Regions from separate parts of the Neorhizobium phenanthreniclasticum genome, predicted to be linked through region 2. Evidence: predicted binding sites of a transcription regulator. Region 2 holds the regulator's gene; each other region holds the start of a gene.
The links. Region 2 encodes PhoB, which activates phosphate uptake and scavenging genes when phosphate is short. Its sites were predicted from a motif close to TGTCATNNANCTGTCAT; they were not measured.

Region 1 (7,211 bases), on a different contig from region 2:
TAGATCACCTTCACCATGTCGGGTATCAGCCGGTCGCCCGCCCGGATGCGCTCCAGGACGGCGCGTTCGCGCATGCGGCGATGGGTTCGCAGGCCGCGCAGGAAGGAGGCGGGTTCCTTCACAGGTCCGCCGTGGCCGGGAAGGAATATGCGGTCGTCCCGCTCCAGGAGCTTTTCGATCGAGGCCATGAAATCCGCCATGGAACCGTCAGGCGGCGCCACGATCGTCGTCGCCCAGGCCATCACGTGGTCGGCGGAGAAGAGCACGCCCGTGCCCTGGAGCGCGAAGGCCGCGTGATTGGCCGTGTGGCCGGGCGTGTGGACGGCGGCAAGCGCCCAGCCGTCTCCTTCGATGGTCTCGCCGTCCGCAACCGCGATATCCGGCACGAAGCCGGTATCCGAGCTTTCCGCGAACGGGTTCACCTCGCCCGCATGCAGCGGCCTTGCGGCGCGGTGCGGCCCTTCCGCGACGGTGAGCGCGCCGGTCGCATCCTTGAGCCGCCGGGCAAGCGGCGAATGGTCGCGATGGGTGTGGCTGACGAAGATATGGGTGACCTCGCGGCCCCTGAGTGCGGCCATCAAGGCATCGAAATGCGCGTTGTTCTCCGGCCCCGGATCGATGACCGCGACCGAGGAACGACCGACGATATAGGTATTGGTGCCGTGGAAGGTGAACGGCGAGGGGTTGTTGACGGTGAGCCGCTGCACACCGTCGGCCACGGGCACGGCCATGCCGTAGGCTGGCGAAAATTCCATGTCGAAAGTGAGGTCCTCTGCCATGCCGGCCCCGGCGCTTGCCTGATTTTCCGATCTGTTCCGAAACGCTCTACCACCGCTTCTGCTGCGGCGCATTCAAAAACAGCCATCGGAAAATCGGAAAAATCGCAAAGTTAGGCGTTGAGGGGGCGAGAAAGCTTTGCTACAGCAGGCCCGCTTGTCCGGGCGGTTTTTTTACCGATATATCGCCCGCGCGTTGGGGCGTAGCCAAGCGGTAAGGCAGCGGTTTTTGGTACCGCCATCCCCTGGTTCGAATCCAGGCGCCCCAGCCACGCTTTGTTTTGAGGTAAGGAGGTTGAGTCTGTAAGTGTTTGGCACTTGCGTGGACAAATCCCACTTCGTGTCGCTTAGCCGAAAAGCCGCATTCGAAGCTCCTCACATGCTCCATCGAAGCCGGGGAACAGAGAACCGGCGGTAATACCCATCAGCCGAAGCTCTCGAAGAACATTGTCTCGCTCTTCATATGGAAGGTCAAAGGTGCGAAGGTAACGTTTGCCTTGCTGTACTTCCCTGCTGCTAATGTATGATTCTATATCATCAACGTTGGTTACGCTCGAAAGCGCTTGTTGAGGGAGAGCCCTTTCGTTTTCAATCGCGTAGGCTTCTAGAATTGAGAAATGAGGCCGAGTGAAATGCACCCTCTGCAGCTGACTAAAGTCCGTTGTCCATTGTCTCCGGTCGAACATTACAATTCGGACTTTATCGCTCCTCATGTCAATCGTTTGCCGCTCGGGTCGGAATGCGAAATACGCTGCAACAAATGGCGAATGCGTCCAGTCCAAGAGTGGAGTCGGGTAACCGTGGTGCTGGGCTAAATTCCAGAAAGCCCCATTTTGTAGAGGCTCATTGAGATTAAACAGGTGCTTGGTCCTCGCCGTCAGCATTCGGTGCAGTGTCGGGATATCTTCGTTAATAAAGCGAACGAGGTCCTTGCGCTTGGTTCGATGGAATGCCGTCCTAAGGCGAAACGGCCGCGACTGACCGCGAAAAATGAAGCGACCCGGTTCCAGCCCTATGGCGAACCGCTTGAAGGAGTCCCACGTCTTGATCGCCCGATCAGCTCGATAGTCTGATGGTTTGTCAGCCTTGCTGCGCGGAAGCATTGCTGTGCCGCTCGTTCCAGCAGGGGTTGACCATTTGACGCTAAGCACACGCTTCTTCAGGGTTAAGATAAGCGTTGCACTTGCGGGAATGGCCTGCCCGGGAAATACTTGTGGCACTTGATGTCGAGGGATGACATCGAAGGTAACAGGATGAAGGACGTCAAGTGCTATGTTTAGAGTCTGAACCGGGTTACGGTTGGATGTGCGAAAGCTGGCAACAAATCCCGGCATTCCCTGTGCATTATCGAAGACGTATGCACGACCTTCCACATGATCACCTAGATCATCTGCATCAATCATCATGATGCCGTTGTTCGTGCCACTAAAAGCCCCAAGCCACTGCCCATCCACTTTCTACCCTCCATCCGGTAGAGCAATGCTGATCGATTCTGGCTGCAGCTTCAAGTTTGGACTACCGGGCATTGAGCGCAAAACCCCACGGTTTCCACCAACGCCTTCCCGCCTCCAATCGCGGCATGACGCTCATTTCGCCGCAAGCGCGTCGAGGAGCTGGCTGGTATTGTCGATCGAGAACTGCACCCGTTCGCCGGGCCACACCGTTTCCGAATAGGCGATCGGCGTTCCCTTCATGTCGACATCCACTTTTTTCAGCGCGATGATCGGCTGGGATATGTCTTGGCAAAGCTGGCGCGCCTCCTCGGGCGTCGGCAGCCGTACCAGGATGTCGGTCCGCAGGCGGATGTAGTCGGGAACGCCGTATTCCGAGAGGATCACGCTGACGCTCCGTCCGCTGCGCCTCGCCTTGTCGAAGCCCGGAAAGCGGCGGACGGGATAATAGGCGTCGGAAAGGTTGATCGGCTCCTCGTCGGCAAAGCCGCGCCGGACGATGTGATAGACCGGCTCGCCGCGCGGCAGCCGGAGTGCTTCGGCAACGGCGGCCGAAGCGGCGATCTCCTCCTCGCGCACGGCCTGGCCGAAGGGTTCGCGCCCCTGGTCGAGCAGGTTCTGGGAAAAGCGGGTTCGCTCGGAAAGGCGGTATTCCAGGCGCCCGTCCCGCACGAAGGTCCCCCGGCCCTGTTCGACCTGCACCAGCCCGCGGCTCTGGAGGCTGGACATGGCGCGCCGGATCGTGTGGCGCCCGACGCCGAAACGCTCCATGAGCTCGGCCTCCTTCGGAAGCTGGGTCTGGGGCGAAAGCCGGCCGGCCAATATGTCCTCGGCGATGTCCTCCTCGACCTGCTGCCACTGCCCGTGCGGGGATTTCTTCTCCATGTCCTGCCTGTCCGATTCGGCTCGTGTCATTCGAATGTTCGATACCTTCGGGATGATCGGGTTGCAACCACGGCCGCCGGTCACTCTTCTGTCATCCGCCCGTCAGGAGCGGGCGATAAAATCGAAAATATCGGCCACGCAAGCGGCGGAACTTCACACAGGTGTCACCGATCGACGCTACCGAGATATTCGGATGTTTCGAATTACATTCGAATGATATGGAGCAAAAAATGGTCGAGATGAGTCGCCGGAAATTCATGGCCGCGGTTGCGGCATCGGCTGGTGCAGGCATGGTGGCGGCGTCGCCCGCACGCTCCGCCGACGCAGCCATCGAAGTGTCGAGCCCCTGGGGTTCCGACAAGCCTTTCCAGAAAGTGGTCGACGCCTTCAATGCGAAGAAGCTCGGCGTCACCGTGACCAATCGTTTTGACGGCGATTACGAGGCGGCGATCGCCAAGGCGGTGGCAAGCACGGCGGCCGGCCGTCCGCCCGCGATGATGATCACCGGCTGGAAATTCGGCTATTTCGCCAAGCGCACGCTCGGCGCCCGCGACCTGCGGGAGATCGACGCCGGCAGGGCGGCGGCGATCCTCGCCAATTTCCGCCCGTCGGTCCTGCCGCTGGTGACCATCGACGGCGCGCTGATCGGCCTGCCCTGGGCCATGTCGACGCCGATCACCTTCATCAACGGCAAGCTGTGGGAAGAGGCGGGCCTTGATCCTGCCCTGCCGGAAAATCCGGACACCGCATGGCTTTACGACAACGCCCGCAAGCTCGACGCGAAGCTTAAGGACAAGCACCCGACCTACCGTTCGGCGCTGGCGCTTTCCAACAACGAATGGACGAGCCAGTCCTTCATCCAGAATGCCGGCGGCTACATCATCGATCCGGAAGGCAAGCTGGCCTTGAACAGCCCGGAAGCCGTGGCGGGCATGATGGAATATTGCGCGCCGGCGCATGAGGGCCTCTGGCTTCCCGTCAGCGCCAAGGATCAGGACGCCGCCTTCGAATCCGGCGCGCTCGCCATCTGCACCACGAGTTCGACGCGCGCGGCGACCTTCCCCTTCGGCGGGGCAAAGGCGGTCACCGCAAAATTCCCCGGCCTTGCCGGCCATTCGCGCAGGATGAACAGCGGCGGCAATTTCCTCGCCGTCTATGCCCGGAACAAGGAACAGGCCGAAGCCTCGCTTGCCTTCCTGGAATTCTGCGCCTCGAAGGAAGGGCAGTCGATCTGGTCGGCCGTCGGCTATCTCAACACCTCGGTCCATGACATTCCGCTGATCAACGACTTCATGAAGCCGGCGGCCGGGCAGCTTGCGGACGGATTGACCGCGGAGACCATCTGGCCCGGCAAGCGCGGCCTTGAGGGCCAGGCGATCTGGCGCAAATGGGTCTCCCGCATGCTGCTCAAGGAAGTATCGGTCGCGGACGGCATGAAGAGCGCCCACCAGGAACTGGACGCTCTGGTCTCGGCGTGAGCGTAAGCATCATGCCGTCAGGCTTCAGAAGGCTGGCCCCCTATCTCTTCGTGGGGCCGGCCGTTCTTTCCGTCGCGATCTTTCTCTACGGACCGCTTTTCGCTTCGGCGCTGCTTTCCGTGCTCGACTGGAACCTTCTGTCCGCCGAAGTCCGCTTCGTCGGCGTCGACAACTATTCGGCCATTCTGGACAATGTCGATTTCAGGACGGCCGCCTGGAATACCGTGCTCTATTGCGTGATCCTCATCCCGGCCCAGATCATCCTGCCGCTGGTCCTGGCGGTGATGATCCATGCGGTGCGCCACAGCCCGGTTCAGGGCCTCTATCGCGGCAGCCTGTTCCTGCCGACGATCCTCGCCTATTCCGTGGCGGGGGTCGCCTGGTCCTGGCTGCTCAATCCGGTCAACGGCCTGTTCAACGAGATCTTCGGGTTTTTCGGCTTTCCGAAGTCCCGCTGGCACACGGACCCGGACCTCGCTTTGCTCTGCGTCTGCCTGGTGACCTTCTGGAAGACCTTCGGCCTCAACATGCTTCTCTGGCTTGCGGCACTCGCCAATCTTCCCCATGAATTGCGCGAGGCCTCGCAGCTCGACGGCGCCGGTCCCCGGCGGCATTTCTTCACGATCAGCCTTCCCCTGATGACGCCGACGGCCTTCTTCATCAGCGTCACGACGCTCTTCCATGTCCTCGACGATATCGTCGGCGTCATCGACGTGCTGACCCATGGCGGTCCGGCGGGGAGAAGCTCCAGCCTGCTTTATTTCCTCTGGCAGCAGGGCTTGCAGTTCTTCCAGTTCGGACCGGCAAGCGCGGTCGCGGTCATCATCATCGTCATGGTGCTGGCCGTCACCTGGCTGCAGTTCCGCGTCGGGGAAAAAAGGGTGCATTACGGATGAGTGCCGTTCCGCTTCGCCGCTCGATCCACCGGCTGGTGATCCACGGGGTCCTGCTGGCCACCAGCCTTGCGACCGTCTTTCCGCTCGTGTGGATGGTCTCCTCGGCCTTCACGCCGAACGAGATCATCACCGCCAGGGCCGTCCGCCTCTGGCCGGAGGACCCGACGCTTTCGAATTTCACGATCGCCGCGAGCCGTCATCCGATCTGGATGTGGCTGTGGAACTCGATCCTCACCGCCACGCTGATCACGCTCGGAAAGCTGCTTCTGGCGGTCCCGGCCGGCTTCGCCTTCGGCCGCATGGAATTTCCGGGCCGGCGGCCGCTCTTCTGGTTCGTGATCGCCACCATGTCGTTTCCGACGGTGCTCGCCATCATCCCGACCTATATCGCCGTGGTGAAGATGCAGGCTTTCGACACCTATGGGGCCATGGTCATTCCGTCGATCCCCTATATCGGCTTTTATGTCTTCTACATGCGCCAGGCATTCCGCTCCCTGCCTGCGTCGATGTTCGAGGCGGCCAGGATCGACGGTTCCGGCCTGTGGCGGCAGTTCATGGAGATCGGCATTCCAAATGTCGTTCCGGCCATCGCGGCGCTTTCGGTCATTTCCTTCATGGGGGCGTGGAACATCTATCTCTGGGGCCAGCTCGTTCTCGAAGACGGGTTCAAGAAGACGCTGACCACCGGGATCGCCACCTTTGCCGATCTCGAAGGCACGGAACGCGTCTGGGGCCCGCTAATGGCCACCAGCCTGTTGTCGATTGTGCCCGTCCTCGTCATATTCCTCAGCGCGCAGCGTTTCATCGTCGACGCGCTGGCGCCCGGCCTCGACGAGAGATAAACGCCTCATGTACCGAACCATCGTCATCGGATCCGTCAATCACGACCGCATCTGGCAACTCGACGATCATCTGACGCCGGGCAGACGGCTGCGCTTTTCCGATCGCAGCGTCCACCTCGGCGGCGGCGGCTTCCACACGGGCAGCCAGCTTCTGGAACTCGGAGCCTCGGTCGCGCTGGTGACCCGCCTCATGCAGGACGAACAGGGCCTTTCCGCGCTGAAGGCGCTCGGTGCGGCGGGGTTCGACACGCGCCATGTGGCGATGATGCCCGGCGAAACCGTGCCGCTGGAAATCCTTCTCGAACCGGGTGGCGAAAGAACGATCCTGGCGCCGGCGGACGGGCCGCGCGCGACCTTGTCCGTGCGGGGAGAACTTGCGGGCGACGCCGCCTATCTCAATGCCCTTCAGCTTGAAGAGGCGCTCGTATCGAGGCTTGGCGATATTCCGCTGGTGGTTTCGCAACTGCCGCTTCGCCCCGCAACGCCCAGGCCGGCCGACTATGTCGTCACCTCCCGCACCGATGCCGCCGACGATCTCGAATCCGTCTGGAAGCGTGCTCAGGCCCTTGCGGGGCCGCGCCTGAAGGGCCTGGTCCTGACGGATGGGCCGCGCCCGATGATCCTCTTTGACGGCAGCCGGACGATCCATGTCGATCCGGCGCCCACGGTGCGGGTCGCCAATACGATCGGCGCCGGCGACCGTTTCAGCGGCGCTTTCCTTTTTGCGCTGCTCGGCGGTCGTGATCCCGTCTCCGCTCTCGCCGAGGCCAGTCGGGTGACCGCCGACTGGCTGCGTCAACACCGTTCTTCTTTTAACTGGAACCGCTCTAGCGCCTGATCAGCCAGACGATCACCGAAAGCGCGACGCTGGCCAATAGCGCGG
Region 2 (7,211 bases):
CGGTTCGAAATCCTATGGGCGCGCGCCGACATTTCTCATGGCAACGGGGTACGAGCAGGTCCGCTCGGCCGTGGCGGAACTCGCAGGCGACAGCAACGCCGCCCGCGAGGTGCATCTCGTTCTCCCGGAAACCGGTGTCTGCAGCGTAACCAATCCAGTGCTCGCAGAGGCAGCGTCCGGTGGCTGCTGCGGTGGTCCTGCTCTTTCTGAAGTCGACGCGTGCTGCATCGCCGACATGAAGGCCAAGACTGATGGCAAAGCTGGTTGTGGCTGTGGTACATCCACTGCGGTGGAACGGAACGATGTGGAACCTGCAGAATGACCGAGCGGAAAGCTCCCGCGCGCCTGATCTGGGCGCTCGGCGCAACACAGATCATCGGCTACGGTACCCTTTATTATTCCTTCAGCATCCTCGCGCCGGACATGGCACGAGACTTCTCCATCCAACAAGACAGGCTTTTCGGGCTGCTATCGGTGGCGCTGCTGGTTGGCGGACTGTTCGCACCGAGAGCGGGAAACTGGGCGGACCGGTTCGGAGCCGGCCGGCTCATGGTCCCCGGTTCGCTTGCTGCCGCCATCTCGCTTGGCTGCGCGGCCGCATCGCCGAATGCGACGACGTTCGGTATTTCACTCGTCGCAATGGAGATCGCCTCCAGCTTCGTTCTCTACAGCACGGCATTTGCAGCGATCGTGCAGGTTGGAGGCAGCAAGCCACAGCGCAGCATAACCCATCTGACGCTGATCGCGGGATTCGCATCAACGCTCTTCTGGCCGCTCACGGCAACACTGCATGACTATCTCGGCTGGCGTGAGATCTACCTCGTCTTCGCGATCCTGAATATCGCCGTGTGCCTTCCGATCCATTGGTGGGTCGGGAGACTGCCCCGCGACGTGCCCGAACCACGGGCATCAGTAAATCAATCCGGAGCGATGGCCGTTCAGCCTGAAGCCGGCCCCGCGTTCAGTGGCGTCTTTATTCTGATGCTTGCGGGCTTTGCCCTGGAAGGATTCGTGCTGGCCTCCGTGCTGGTCCACATGGTTCCGCTGCTGACAGCACTTGGGCTTGGCACGGCAGGCCTCATGGTCTCCACCCTCTTCGGTCCCTCGCAGGTCGCCAGCCGCCTCCTGAACATGATCTTCGGAGGGCGCTTGTCACAGACGGTGCTCGCCGTGATCTCCGCGGGATTGCTCGCCGTCGCCCTTATCGTCCTGATGGCGACAAGTCCGTGGCTCCCCGGTCTCATCGCATTCGCGATCCTGTTCGGTCTGGGATCGGGGCTCGCAAGCATCGTCGGGGGAACGCTTCCACTGGAGCTTTTCGGAAGGCACGGTTATGGCGCACGGCTCGGCTGGGTGACCGCCGCACGCCAGTTTTCCTCAGCACTTGCCCCCTTTGCGTTCGCTGTCATGCTGGGAACTTGGGGGGTCGGCCAGGCAGTATCGATCAGCATTCTGGGAGGCGCGGCGGCCGTCGGCCTGTTCGGAGCGATCGCCTTCGCCCGCTACAGAGCAACAAGACCAGCAGCTGGACCTTTCGGTGGTTCGCAGGCCTGACAAGACACGACAAACAGGAGATGCAGGCCCCTCGGCGAAGCCCTAAAGAAAAGCAGCATAGGCCTTCCAACGATCGCGAGAAAATTCAGACGTCGCCGAGGGCGTAGCCCGCTCCGCGGACGGTCCGGATCACCTGGTCAGCCTTGCCCAGGCTGATGCCCTTCCGGAGGCGACCGATGTGCACGTCGACGGCGCGCTCGTCCACGGTTGCACCATCACCCCAGAGCGACCTTTTCAGCTCCGTCCGCGAATAGACCCGTCCCGGATACCGCATCAGGAACTCGAGAAGCCGGAACTCGGTGGGGCCGAGCCTGACTTCCTTCTTCTGCCTGTGGACCCTGTGTGCTTCGCGGTCGAGGGTCAGGTCTCCGACCCTGATCATATGGCTCAGAAGATTCGGATGCATGCGGCGAAGAAGGTTCTTCACCCTTATGGCAAGCTCGACGGAGGGGAATGGCTCTACGAGGCAGTCATCCGCGCCGGCAGCGAGACCCGTCAGCCTGTCGCTCTCGCTTTCCGCCGGAACAAGCAGGACCACGGGCACCCGCATCGTTGCTGGTTCGGTACGAAGTCTTCGGCAGATCTCGATGCCATTCAGCCCCGGAAGGGACGAACTCAGCACCAGTACATCGGGAAGGCTCGAAACCAACCGCTCCATCAGCTCGGAGCCCGCCGAAAGCAGCGTCACGTCGAAACCTTCATCGACAAGGGAGAACCGCAGCACTTCGCGCAGCGTTTCATCGCCATCGATCACCACGACAACTCGCGCTCCCATCGCGGTGCTCTCCCTAGTGTCCTTCCATCGAGTATCCGGCGCCGCGGACGGTGCGGATGACATCCTGCATGTTGGAGAAGTTGAGCGCCTTCCTGAGGCGTCCGACATGCACGTCGACGGTGCGCTCGTCCACATAGATGTCGTGGCCCCACACCCCGTCGAGAAGCTGCGAGCGCGAGAAGACCCGGCCGGGCGCGGCCATCAGGAATTCCAGAAGCCGGAACTCCGTCGGGCCGAGCCGCACTTCGCGGCTCTTGCGATGCACCCTGTGCGTCTCCCGGTCCAGCTCGATGTCGCCGCAGCGCAGGACGCTCGACAGCACTTCCGGACGCGCGCGCCGCAGCATCGCCTTCACTCGCGCCATCAGTTCCGGCGTCGAGAACGGCTTTACGACATAGTCATCGGCGCCGGTCGCAAGCCCGCGGACCCGTTCGCTCTCCTCGCCGCGCGCCGTCAGCATGATGATCGGCAGTCGCTCCGTCTCCGGCCGCATCCTCAGCCGCCGGCAGAGTTCGATGCCGGAAACACCGGGCAACATCCAGTCGAGGATCAGAAGATCCGGCGTGCGTTCCTGAAGCCTGATCTCGGCTTCATCCCCGCGCAGAATCGTCTCCACCTCATAACCTTCCGCTTCAAGGTTGTAGCGAAGAAGCACGCTCAGCGCCTCCTCATCCTCCACGACCGCGATCTTCGGCTGCATTCCGTCTTAGCTCCGTCACCATTCCATCGTCATTCGGCGCCATTATTCCGTGATCGCGCCGAGCGTGTTCGACGTATCGTCCTTCGGACGCTCGCCTTCCGGCTGGGCGCCGGTCGTCATGTAGTAGATCGTCTCGGCGATGTTGGTGGCGTGGTCGCCGATACGCTCGATGTTCTTGGCACAGAACAGAAGATGCGTGCAGGTGGTGATGTTGCGCGGATCTTCCATCATGTAGGTCAAAAGCTCGCGGAACAGGGACGTGTACATCGCGTCGATTTCCTCGTCGCGGATGCGGATCGCCTCCGCCTTCTCGGCCGAACGGCTAGAATAGACGTCCAGCACTTCCTTCAGCTGCGTCAGCGCCAGGTCCGACAGGTGCTCGATGCCGCGCGCGAGCTTGCGCGGCACACCGGTGCCCTGCACCGCGATCACCCGCTTGGCAGTGTTCTTGCCGAGGTCGCCGACCCGCTCCAGATCGGAGGCGATGCGCAGCGATCCGACGATGTCGCGCAGGTCGCCCGCAACCGGCTGGCGGCGGGCGATCGTCACGATCGCCTTGTCGCCGATATCGCGCTCGGCATGGTCGAGGATCACGTCGTCGGAGATCACCTTCTGGGCAAGGGCGGCATCGGAATTGACCAGTGCCCGCACTGCATCCGCGCACATCTGCTCCGCAAGCCCGCCCATCTCCGAAATCCGGCGGCTCAGATATTTCAGTTCGTCGTCATAGGCAGACAGGATATGTGTCGAAGACATGGTCTTATCCTCAGATTGTCAGAAAGGGCCCGCAACCGGCGATCAGCCGAAGCGGCCCATGATGTAGTCCTGCGTACGCTGGTCATCCGGATTGGTGAACATCTTGTCGGTATCGTTCTCCTCAACCAGGTTTCCGAGATGGAACATGGCAGTGCGTTGCGATACGCGGGCCGCCTGCTGCATCGAGTGCGTCACGATGACGATCGTGAAGTTTTCGCGCAGTTCGTGGATCAGCTCCTCGACCTTGGCGGTGGCGATCGGATCGAGCGCCGAACAGGGTTCGTCCATCAGGATCACTTCCGGGCTGACGGCAACGGCGCGCGCAATGCACAGGCGCTGCTGCTGACCGCCGGAAAGGCCCGTACCTGGGCTGTCGAGACGATCCTTCACCTCGCCCCACAGTCCTGCCTTCTGCAGGGCCGAAGACACGATATCGTCCAGCTCCGACTTCTTTCGCGCCAGACCATGAATGCGCGGGCCATAGGCGACGTTCTCGTAGATCGACTTCGGGAAAGGGTTCGGCTTCTGGAACACCATGCCGACCTTGGCGCGCAGCTGAACCGGGTCCACCTTGGGATCGTAAATGTTCTCCGAGTCGATCGATATGTTGCCCTCGACACGGCAGTTGGCGATCGTGTCATTCATCCGGTTGATGCAACGCAGGAACGTCGATTTGCCGCAGCCCGACGGACCGATGAAGGCTGTCACGGACCGAGGGCGGATATCGATATTGACATCCTTGATGGCGTGCTTTTCGCCGTAATAAACCTGCACGTTACGGGCGGAAATCTTCGGTTCATTCATGAGTGGAGCTTTCGTCGGCGTCGTCGTCATCGTCGTTGAGATATTATTCATCATTACACACCCCTTTACCAACGGCGCTCGAAGCGGCGGCGAAGAATGATTGCGACCAGGTTCATTAGGATCAGGAATACCAGAAGCACGATGATGGCACCGGACGCACGTTCGACGAATGCCGGGTCGCCGCGCTGCGTCCAGTTATAGACCTGGACCGGAAGCGCCGACGCCGGATCGAAGAAGCCATCCGGCGGACCGGCGGGATATTCGCGCACGAAGGCGACCATGCCGATCAGCAGCAGAGGCGCAGTCTCCCCGAGAGCTCGGGCCAGCCCGATGATCGTCCCCGTCAGGATACCGGGCATCGCCAAGGGCAGAACATGATGGAAGATGGACTGCATCTTCGATGCGCCAACACCTAGCGCTGCGTCGCGGATAGACGGTGGAACGGCCTTGAGGGCGGCGCGAGTGGCGATGATGATCGTCGGCAACGTCATCAGGGTCAGAACAAGCCCCCCCACAACCGGCGCCGATTGCGGCAGACCGAAGAAATTGATCAGTACGGCAAGGCCCAGAATACCGAAGACGATCGAGGGAACCGCGGCAAGGTTCGAGATGTTCACCTCGATCAGATCGGTGAAGCGGTTCTGCGGCGCAAATTCCTCAAGATAGATTGATGCAGCCACGCCGATCGGCAGCGACAGGACGAACACGATCAGCATCATATAGGCGGAGCCAATGACCGCAATCCCCAGGCCCGCCGCTTCAGGCCGGGTATCGGAGGCGTCCGGCGCCGTGAAGAAGCTCCAGTTGAAACGGGTCGTCAGAATGCCCGCCTCCTTGAGCTTGTCCGCCAGCATCAGTTGTTCGGGGGACGTATTGCGGTCGAGCTTCGCGCTCTCCATCGTCACGCGCCCCTTGTAATATCCGTCGATACGGCCCGCGGCCAGAAGATCAAAGGAATGAGTCTGGCCAATCACCGATGGATCGGCCATCACAAACCTGCGGAGATCGGCGGGAGCCTCCTTGGAGATCAGCTCGGCGGCGGCCTTTGCGTTCATGCCGTCGATGGTGATGCCCTTCTGCGCCATCGCGTCGCGGAGCGCCTTCTCGATGATGGGCGCATATCCGAAGGTCGAGACCTTCGCGATGTTCTCCGGCTTGCGATCGCCGGCCTTGTCGAGAACGGCAGCGTCGAGATTGACGTTGAGGGTGATGTAGGTCTGCTGGAACGACGACAGGCCGTTCGACAGGATGGACAGCAGGAGGCCGATCAGTGCGACGATACCGATCGCCACGGCGATCTTGCCCATCAGGCGAAACCGGGCCTCCGCATTGTTGCGACGACGGGTTCGTTCATCGAGGGCAAGAAGGGACTTTCCCTTTGCCGGAACGGCTGGGTTGCCGAATACGGTCACGTCGGTCATTCGTACTGCTCCCGGTATTTGCGCACGATGTAAAGGGCCAGCACGTTCAGCCCAAGCGTTATGACGAAGAGGGTCAGGCCAAGCGCGAATGCAACCAGCGTTTCGGGGCTTCCGAACTCCGTATCGCCCGTCAGCTGACTGACGATCTTGACGGTGACCGTTGTCATCGCCTCGAAAGGATTGAGGTCAAGCTTCGCCGCAGCGCCCGCGCCAAGGACCACGATCATGGTTTCCCCGATCGCGCGACTTGCCGCCAGCAGGATTGCACCCACGATACCGGGCAAGGCGGCCGGCAGAACGACCTGTCTGATAGTCTCCGACTGTGTGGCCCCCAGTCCGTAGGAACCGTCGCGAAGGGCCTGGGGCACGGCATTGATAATGTCGTCGGAGAGCGAGCTGACGAAGGGAATGATCATGATTCCCATCACCAGGCCAGCGGTCAACACCGAAGACGAAGAGGTGCCGAGACCGAGCGGCTGCGCCAGCCAATCGCGCAGGAAAGGACCGACGGTGACCAGGGCGAAGAGGCCGTAGACGATCGTCGGGATGCCGGCCAGAACCTCGATCGCAGGCTTGACGATACCGCGCGTCGTCGGTCCGGCATATTCGGAAAGAAAGACCGCGATCATCAAGCCAAGCGGAACGGCGACGATCAAGGAGATGATCGACACATAGAAAGTGCCCCAGAGCAGCGGCAGAATGCCGAGATCGGAGCCTCCGCGGAACTGGGGATTCCACACGGTGGAGAAGAAGAAATCCTGCGCCGGATAACGCTGGAAGAACTCAAAAGTCTCGAAAATCAACGACCCGACAATGCCGATCGTCGTCAAGATGGCGACCAGGGAGGCCCCGAGAAGCAACGACTTGACAAAACTCTCGCTGATGTTGCGCGCACGCAGCTCCGGCTCTATCCGCCGGTAGGCAAGCATGCCGAGAACAACGGCCATTGCGAGAACCACAACCGTCATCATTAGATTGCCGGTCCTGGAGTTCTCCCTGAAGGCCTTCGCCGCCTCGAAGACCTCAGACGGCACGTCGCCGCCCAAGGCCACCCCAACTTCCGCCAGGCGGCCGCGAACATTGTTGAAGTCCAGCGCTTCGATGGGAACATCCGCTCCCCTCTGCCCGTCCCGCGCCAGAACGGCATCGAGACCGCCCGCGATGCGGCGGACATCGGACATGACCAGGCTGCGCGCACCGC
Region 3 (7,211 bases), on a different contig from region 2:
GGAGACCGCAGCAACCCGGGTCGATTTCTTCACAATGGTACGGGGGGAGGATTGATGAGCATCAAGCCGCAAGCGTTTTCCGGCGGGTTCGGTGAACCGGTATTCGAATCCCAGAGCATGTTCCGCCTGCTGATGGACGGCATGGCGCGGCCGGGGATGATCCGCACCGTGAGCTCCGATGTCGGCCAGCCTGAACCTCTGGGAGGAGCGGCAGGCGCAATCGCGCTGACCCTCTGCGACCACGAGACGCCGGTCTGGCTGAGCGCCGGCCTTGCAAAATCCTCCGTCGGCGAATGGATGGTGTTCCACACTGGCGCGCCGGTTACCCGCGAGAAAGCGGAGGCCCGGTTCGCGTTCGTCGAGGCTGGCGCAACGCTCGCCTCCTTCGGCCTGTTTGCCGCCGGCACTCAGGAATATCCGGACCGTTCCACGACGCTGATGATCGAGGTCGCAGCTCTCGACGAGGGCCAGCAGCTTACACTGACCGGCCCCGGCATCCAGGACGCCACGACCGCCAGGGTCAGAGGACTTCCCGACGTTTTTCCGAGACTGTGGGCCGAGAACCGGGCGCTCTTCCCGCGCGGCATCGACGTCATCCTGACGGCCGGCAAGACCCTGTTGTGCCTGCCGCGAACGACCAAGATCGCAGTCCAGTGAACGGGTGTCTGATTTTTCAGCCCCTGAGGCAGAGTGACCAACCCTTTCCGGCATCTAGCGGGGATGCCGGACGATGGGCAGGAGAGTGAAACCATGTATGTTGCTGTCAAGGGTGGCGAGGCCGCCATCAATAACGCTCACGAGTTGCTGGCCGACCGGCGCCGGGGCGACCGCTCCCTTCCTTCCGTCACCATCGGTCAGATCATCGAGCAACTCGGGCTTGCCGTCGACCGGGTGATGGCAGAAGCTTCGCTCTATGATCGGGCGCTCGCAGCCCTTGCCGTCCGGCAGTCACGCGGTGACCTGATCGAGGCGATCTTCCTCCTGCGTGCCTATCGCACGACACTGCCTCGTTTCGGCGCTTCTGTTCCTCTCGATACCGCAACCATGAAAGTCGAGCGACGCATCTCGGCGACCTACAAGGATCTGCCGGGCGGCCAGCTTCTCGGGCCTACCTTCGATTACACGCACCGCCTGCTCGACCCCTCGCTGCTCGCCGACGAGCCGGTCGATGAGCCGAAGCGGAAGGATGCTTCGGATGAACGCATCATGCGGGTTTCCGACATCCTTGCCCATGAAGGCCTGATCGAGCCGGACGGTGAGTTTCCCGCGGATCATCAGGCCGGTGACCTGACGCGGGAACCGATGGAATTTCCGATGAGCCGGGACCTGCGCCTGCAGGCGCTTGCCCGCGGCGACGAGGGTTTTCTGCTCGCCCTCGGCTATTCCACCCAGCGCGGCTACGGCCGAAACCACCCGTTCGTCGGCGAAATCCGCATCGGCGAAGTGGAGGTGGAAATGGAGGTCGCGGAACTCGGCTTTGCCGTCTCGCTCGGGCGCATCCGCGTCACCGAATGCCAGATGGTCAACCAGTTCAAGGGCTCCTCCAAGGCGCCGCCGCAGTTCACCCGCGGCTACGGCCTGGTCTTCGGCCAGAGCGAACGCAAGGCGATGTCTATGTCGCTGGTCGACCGCGCGTTGCGTGCCGAGGAGCTTGGCGAAGACATCACCGCGCCGGCCCAGGACGAGGAATTCGTCATCTCCCATTCGGACAACGTGCAGGCCACCGGCTTTGTCGAACACCTGAAGCTTCCGCACTACGTCGACTTCCAGGCGGAACTCGCTCTGGTGCGCAAGATGCGCGCCGATATCGAAGCCGCCCGCAACAGCGGCAAGGACCTGCAGGAGGCTGCCGAGTGACCGACCTCGCCACCTATAACTTCGCCTATCTCGACGAGCAGACGAAGCGGATGATCCGCCGCGCGATCCTGAAGGCAATCGCCATCCCCGGCTACCAGGTGCCCTTCGCCTCCCGCGAAATGCCGATGCCGTATGGCTGGGGTACCGGCGGCGTGCAGGTGACCGCCTCGATCATCGGCCCCGACGACGTCTTGAAGGTGATCGACCAGGGCGCCGACGACACGACCAACGCGGTTTCGATCCGTGCCTTCTTCCAGAAGGTCGCGAACGTCGCCGTCACCACCCATACCAAGGATGCGACGATCATCCAGACGCGCCACCGCATTCCCGAGCAGAAGCTCGCCGAAGGCCAAATCCTCGTCTACCAGGTGCCGATCCCGGAGCCGCTGCGCTTCCTCGAACCGCGCGAGACCGAGACGCGCAAGATGCACGCGCTGGAGGAATACGGGCTCATGCATGTGAAGCTCTACGAGGACATCGCGCATAACGGCCGCATCTCGAAGACCTATGCCTATCCGGTGAAGGTCGCCGGGCGCTACGTCATGGACCCGTCGCCAACGCCGAAATTCGACAATCCGAAAATGCATCTGTCGGAAGCGTTGCAGCTTTTCGGCGCCGGCCGCGAGAAGCGCATTTATGCCGTGCCGCCCTATACCGACGTAGTGAGCCTTGATTTCGAAGACTATCCGTTCGAGATCCAGAAATTCGAACAGCCCTGTGCGCTCTGCGGCGCCGAGGGCGTCTATCTCGACGAGGTGGTGCTCGACGACAAGGGCGGCCGCATGTTCGTCTGCTCCGACACCGACCATTGCGAAGAGCGCCGCGAACACCGCCATGCCGGCGCGATGCTGGCGCCCAACAAAGAGGCAGCAGAATGACCGGATGGGTGATTTACCCCCCTCTGTCCTGCCGGACATCTCCCCCTCAAGGGGGGAGATCGGATAGGCGCACTCGCTCGACAGCTCTCGAAAACATCGTTTGCCAGAAAGCCCGACCTCATTTGAGACTAAGGCTTCCCCGCTTGTCGATCTCCCCCCCTGAGGGGGAGATGTCCGGCAGGACAGAGGGGGGTGAATTTTGCGCATCGGCATTCAAGGACAATACGCCATGACCGATACCCCCCTCCTCAAAGTCAGCGGCGTTTCGAAATTCTATGGCAGCCGCATCGGCTGCAAGGATGTTTCCTTCGAGCTCTGGCCGGGCGAAGTGCTCGCCATCGTCGGAGAATCCGGCTCGGGCAAGACGACGCTCCTGAATTGCCTTTCGACCCGGCTGATCCCGACGACCGGCAGCGTCGAATACCGCATGCGCGACGGCAATTTCCGCGACCTCTACCACATGGGCGAGGCGGAGCGCCGCTTCCTGATGCGCACGGATTGGGGCTTCGTGCACCAGAACCCGGCCGACGGGCTGCGCATGACGGTCTCCGCCGGTGCCAATGTCGGCGAGCGGCTGATGGCGGTCGGCGACCGGCATTACGGCAAGATCCGCGAGACGGCGAGCGACTGGCTCGCCCGCGTCGAAATTTCGACCGACCGCATCGACGACCAGCCGCGCGCTTTTTCCGGCGGCATGCGCCAGCGCCTGCAGATCGCCCGCAATCTCGTCACCCATCCCCGCCTCGTCTTCATGGACGAGCCGACCGGAGGGCTCGATGTTTCCGTGCAGGCCCGCCTGCTCGACCTGGTGCGCGGCCTCGTCAACGACCTTGGCCTGTCGGCGATCGTCGTCACCCATGATCTTGCAGTTGCACGCCTGCTGTCGCACCGGATGATGGTGATGAAGGACGGCCACGTGATCGAGCATGGGCTGACCGACCGGGTGCTCGACGACCCGCGCGAGCCCTATACGCAGTTGCTCGTCTCTTCCATTCTTCAGGTCTGAGGAGAAGATCAATGGCAACTCCCCTCGTCGTTTCGGAAGTCTTCAAGAGCTTCACCATGCACCTGCGCGACGGCATCAAGCTGCCGGTCGTCAACGACGTGAGCTTTTCCGTCGCAAGCGGCGAGTGCGTCGTGCTCGGCGGTCCCTCGGGCATCGGCAAGAGCTCGATCCTGAAGATGCTCTACGGCAACTACGCCGTCGACTCCGGACAGATTCTCGTGGACCACAAGGACCGGCTCATCGATATCGCCCGTGCCGATCCACGCACAGTTCTCGATGTCCGCCGGCATACAATGGGCTATGTCAGCCAGTTCCTGCGCACCGTGCCGCGCGTGGCGGCGATCGATGTCGTCGCCGAACCACTCGTCGCACGCGGCGTTGCGGCAGCCGAAGCCCGGGAGAAAGCCGCGGAACTGCTCGCCAAGCTCAACCTGCCGCAGGAGCTCTGGTCGCTGCCGCCCGCCACGTTCTCCGGTGGCGAACAGCAGCGCGTCAACATCGCGCGCGGTTTCATCACCAGCCACCGCATCCTGCTCCTCGACGAGCCGACCGCCTCGCTCGATGCCGTCAACCGGCAGGTCGTGGTCGAGATGATCGCAGGGAAGAAGCGGGAGGGCGTGGCCCTTCTCGGCATCTTCCACGACGAGGAAGTGCGCGAGGCGGTGGCAGACCGCATTCTCGACGTCACGCAATTCTCTCCCCGAAAGGCAGTCGCAGCATGAGCAAGAAGCTTGGTCTTGAGCCGGCTATCCATCCAAGCGCCCGCGTCAACAATTCCACGCTAGGCCGCTATACGGAAGTCTCCGAACGCTGCCGCATCGACGAGGCCGAGATCGGCGACTATTCCTACATCATGCAGGACGGGTCGATCTGGTGCGCGACGATCGGCAAGTTCGTCAACATGGCCGCTTCCGTGCGCATCAACGCCACCAATCACCCCACCTGGCGGGCGACGCTGCATCACTTCACCTACCGCGCTGCAAATTACTGGGACGACGCGGAAAACGAACAAAGCTTCTTTGAATGGCGGCGCGACCATCGCGTCGTGATCGGGCATGACGTCTGGATCGGCCATGGCGCAACCGTCCTGCCCGGCGTCACCGTCGGCAACGGCGCGGTGATCGGCGCCGGTGCGGTCGTCTCGAAGGATGTCGCGCCCTACACGATCGTCGGCGGCGTGCCAGCTAAACTCATTCGCGAGCGCTTTACAAAAGCGGTCGGCGAGGCCATGGACAGGCTCGCCTGGTGGGATTGGGACCACCTGAAATTGAGAGCCGCACTTGAGGATTTCCGGGCACTTTCAGCGGAAGAATTCCTGTCCCGCCATGCGGCGTAACACAACCGTTACAAACACCGGGGGATTGTAACAATACCGACATAAAACCGACATTCAGGCTTCATGAACCCCCGCTAATCGAAACTGTATAACAGGGTTGGACGGGCAAGAGAGCATGAAGTTCGAACTGAGGAAGGTCACCCGCCGTTTTGGCGATCGTATCGCGGTCAATGCCGTGAGCGTGGAAATTCCCCAGGGCCAGATGGTCGGCGTCATCGGCCGCTCCGGCGCCGGCAAATCCACCCTCCTGCGCATGATCAACCGCCTTCAGGACCCAAGCTCCGGCTCCATCCATTTTGGTGGGATCGAGGTGTCCTCGCTCAAGGGTGCGGCGCTCCGCAACTGGCAGCGTGACTGCGCGATGATCTTCCAGCAGTTCAACCTGGTGCCGCGCCTGGATGTGCTCACCAATGTGCTGCTCGGCCGACTGAATCACCGTTCGACGGTGACGAGCCTTCTCAACATCTTCAGCCGGGAAGAGCGGCTCATGGCGATCGCCGCCCTGGAGCGTCTCGGCATCGAACAGACGGCGCTGCAACGGGCCGGAACTCTGTCGGGCGGGCAGCAGCAGCGGGTCGCGATCGCCCGTGCACTCATGCAGGATCCCAAAATGGTGCTCGCCGACGAGCCGATCGCATCGCTCGATCCGCTCAACGCCAAGATCGTGATGGATGCGCTTCGCGACATCAACGAGCGCGAAGGCATTACCGTCATCACCAACCTGCATACGCTCGATACGGCGCGAAACTATTGCGAACGCATCATCGGCATGGCAGCGGGCCATGTCGTTTTCGACGGTCCGCCGCAGGAGCTGACGGCAGCGGCAGTGCGCGAAATCTACGGCTCCGACAGGGACGGTGCCGGCATCGATGAAACCATGACATCCACCAGCATCGACATTTCCGGCGCAGCAAGCCCCGCCGGCAAGCCGCTATCTGCCGGCATCGAGGCACTGGCGACCGCCAGGGCCTGAGCCGCACCAGGATCGTCTGCCCGCGTCAAGGGCACCCTTTCTGAACCAAGCTTCCGGTAATCCCGGAAAACCAGGAGATGAACTCATGTTGAAGAAAGCCCTTCTCACAGCGGCCGCACTCATCGCGGTCGCCGGTTCCGCCGCGGCCGAAGACCTCAAGGAATTCCGCATCGGCATCCTCGGCGGCGAGAATGAAGCCGACCGCCTGCGCAATTTCCAGTGCATGGTCGACAAGCTGCCGGCCGCTCTGGGCGTCGAAAAAGTCTCGCTCTTCCCGGCCGCCGACTATGACGGCGTCGTTCAGGGCCTGCTCGGCGGCACGCTCGACTATGCCGAGCTTGGCGCCTCAGCCTATGCCAAGGTCTACCTTGCCAATCCGGCCGCCGTCGAGCCGATCCTGACCACGGTCCAGACCGACGGATCGATGGGCTACTACTCCATCATGGTCGCCCGGAAGGATTCGGGCATGACCAAGCTCTCCGACATGAAGGGCAAGAAGCTCGGCTTTGCCGATCCGGACTCCACGTCCGGCTTCCTCATCCCGACCGTTACCCTTCCGGAAGCCATCGGCGCACCGGTCAAGGAATATTTCAGCGAAACCGGCTTTGGCGGCGGTCACGAGAACCTCGTTCTCGAAGTCGTCAAGGGCACGTTTGCTGCCGGCACGACCTGGGGCTCGGGCGTCGGCGAATTCAAGGACGGCTATTCGTCCGGCAACCTGCGCAAGATGGTCGACAAGGGCATCCTCAACATGGACGACCTCGTCGAGCTCTGGAAATCGCCGCTCATCCCGAACGGCCCGGTCGTCGTCCGCACGTCGATGAACACCGACATGAAGGCCAAGTTCAAGCAGTTCATGATGGATTTGCCGAAGGCCGATCCGGCCTGCTTCTCCGCCGTTCAGGGCGGTGACTTTACCGGCTTCGCCGAAGTGAATGCCGACTTCTACAAGCCTATCGTCGACGCCCGCAAGGCAACGATCGGCGGCTGATAAAGCCCGATGAAGCGGCCGTCGAACGGATATCCGCTCGACGGCCTTATCTTGCCTGCCGGGATCAGGGAAAGCATATGCCGACTTCCGTATCGCAGCCGCGATTGACCGACAACGGGCTGATGGTCGAGCGCCACTGGCAGCAGCTTGCGGGCCAGCGCCGCCTCTAT

Region 1: phnF (phosphonate metabolism transcriptional regulator PhnF) is a predicted target of PhoB. The motif match lies at 3,202-3,218, and genes of this name have one in related genera.
Region 3: phnC (phosphonate ABC transporter ATP-binding protein) is a predicted target of PhoB. The motif match lies at 5,115-5,131, and genes of this name have one in related genera.

What each region holds. Positions count from the first base shown of each region.
Region 1 is NZ_JBEAAL010000001.1:67,443-74,653, reverse strand. Features, by position in the region: gene ABK249_RS00380 (MBL fold metallo-hydrolase) at 1-779, opposite strand, end outside; tRNA gene ABK249_RS00375 (tRNA-Gln) at 974-1,048, shown strand; gene ABK249_RS00370 (FRG domain-containing protein) at 1,124-2,230, opposite strand; gene phnF (phosphonate metabolism transcriptional regulator PhnF) at 2,363-3,112, opposite strand; gene ABK249_RS00360 (extracellular solute-binding protein) at 3,343-4,590, shown strand; gene ABK249_RS00355 (carbohydrate ABC transporter permease) at 4,587-5,486, shown strand; gene ABK249_RS00350 (carbohydrate ABC transporter permease) at 5,483-6,328, shown strand; gene ABK249_RS00345 (PfkB family carbohydrate kinase) at 6,336-7,166, shown strand; gene ABK249_RS00340 (DUF2905 domain-containing protein) at 7,156-7,211, opposite strand, start outside.
Region 2 is NZ_JBEAAL010000009.1:33,690-40,900, forward strand. Features, by position in the region: gene ABK249_RS14395 (FAD-dependent oxidoreductase) at 1-322, shown strand, start outside; gene arsK (arsenite efflux MFS transporter ArsK) at 319-1,554, shown strand; gene ABK249_RS14405 (winged helix-turn-helix domain-containing protein) at 1,640-2,329, opposite strand; gene phoB (phosphate regulon transcriptional regulator PhoB) at 2,343-3,029, opposite strand; gene phoU (phosphate signaling complex protein PhoU) at 3,072-3,785, opposite strand; gene pstB (phosphate ABC transporter ATP-binding protein PstB) at 3,828-4,619, opposite strand; gene pstA (phosphate ABC transporter permease PstA) at 4,655-6,010, opposite strand; gene pstC (phosphate ABC transporter permease subunit PstC) at 6,007-7,211, opposite strand, start outside.
Region 3 is NZ_JBEAAL010000028.1:59,358-66,568, forward strand. Features, by position in the region: gene phnG (phosphonate C-P lyase system protein PhnG) at 1-55, shown strand, start outside; gene phnH (phosphonate C-P lyase system protein PhnH) at 55-657, shown strand; gene ABK249_RS27070 (carbon-phosphorus lyase complex subunit) at 751-1,857, shown strand; gene ABK249_RS27075 (alpha-D-ribose 1-methylphosphonate 5-phosphate C-P-lyase PhnJ) at 1,854-2,735, shown strand; gene phnK (phosphonate C-P lyase system protein PhnK) at 2,965-3,741, shown strand; gene phnL (phosphonate C-P lyase system protein PhnL) at 3,753-4,463, shown strand; gene ABK249_RS27090 (DapH/DapD/GlmU-related protein) at 4,460-5,077, shown strand; gene phnC (phosphonate ABC transporter ATP-binding protein) at 5,193-6,050, shown strand; gene phnD (phosphonate ABC transporter substrate-binding protein) at 6,136-7,041, shown strand; gene phnE (phosphonate ABC transporter, permease protein PhnE) at 7,119-7,211, shown strand, end outside.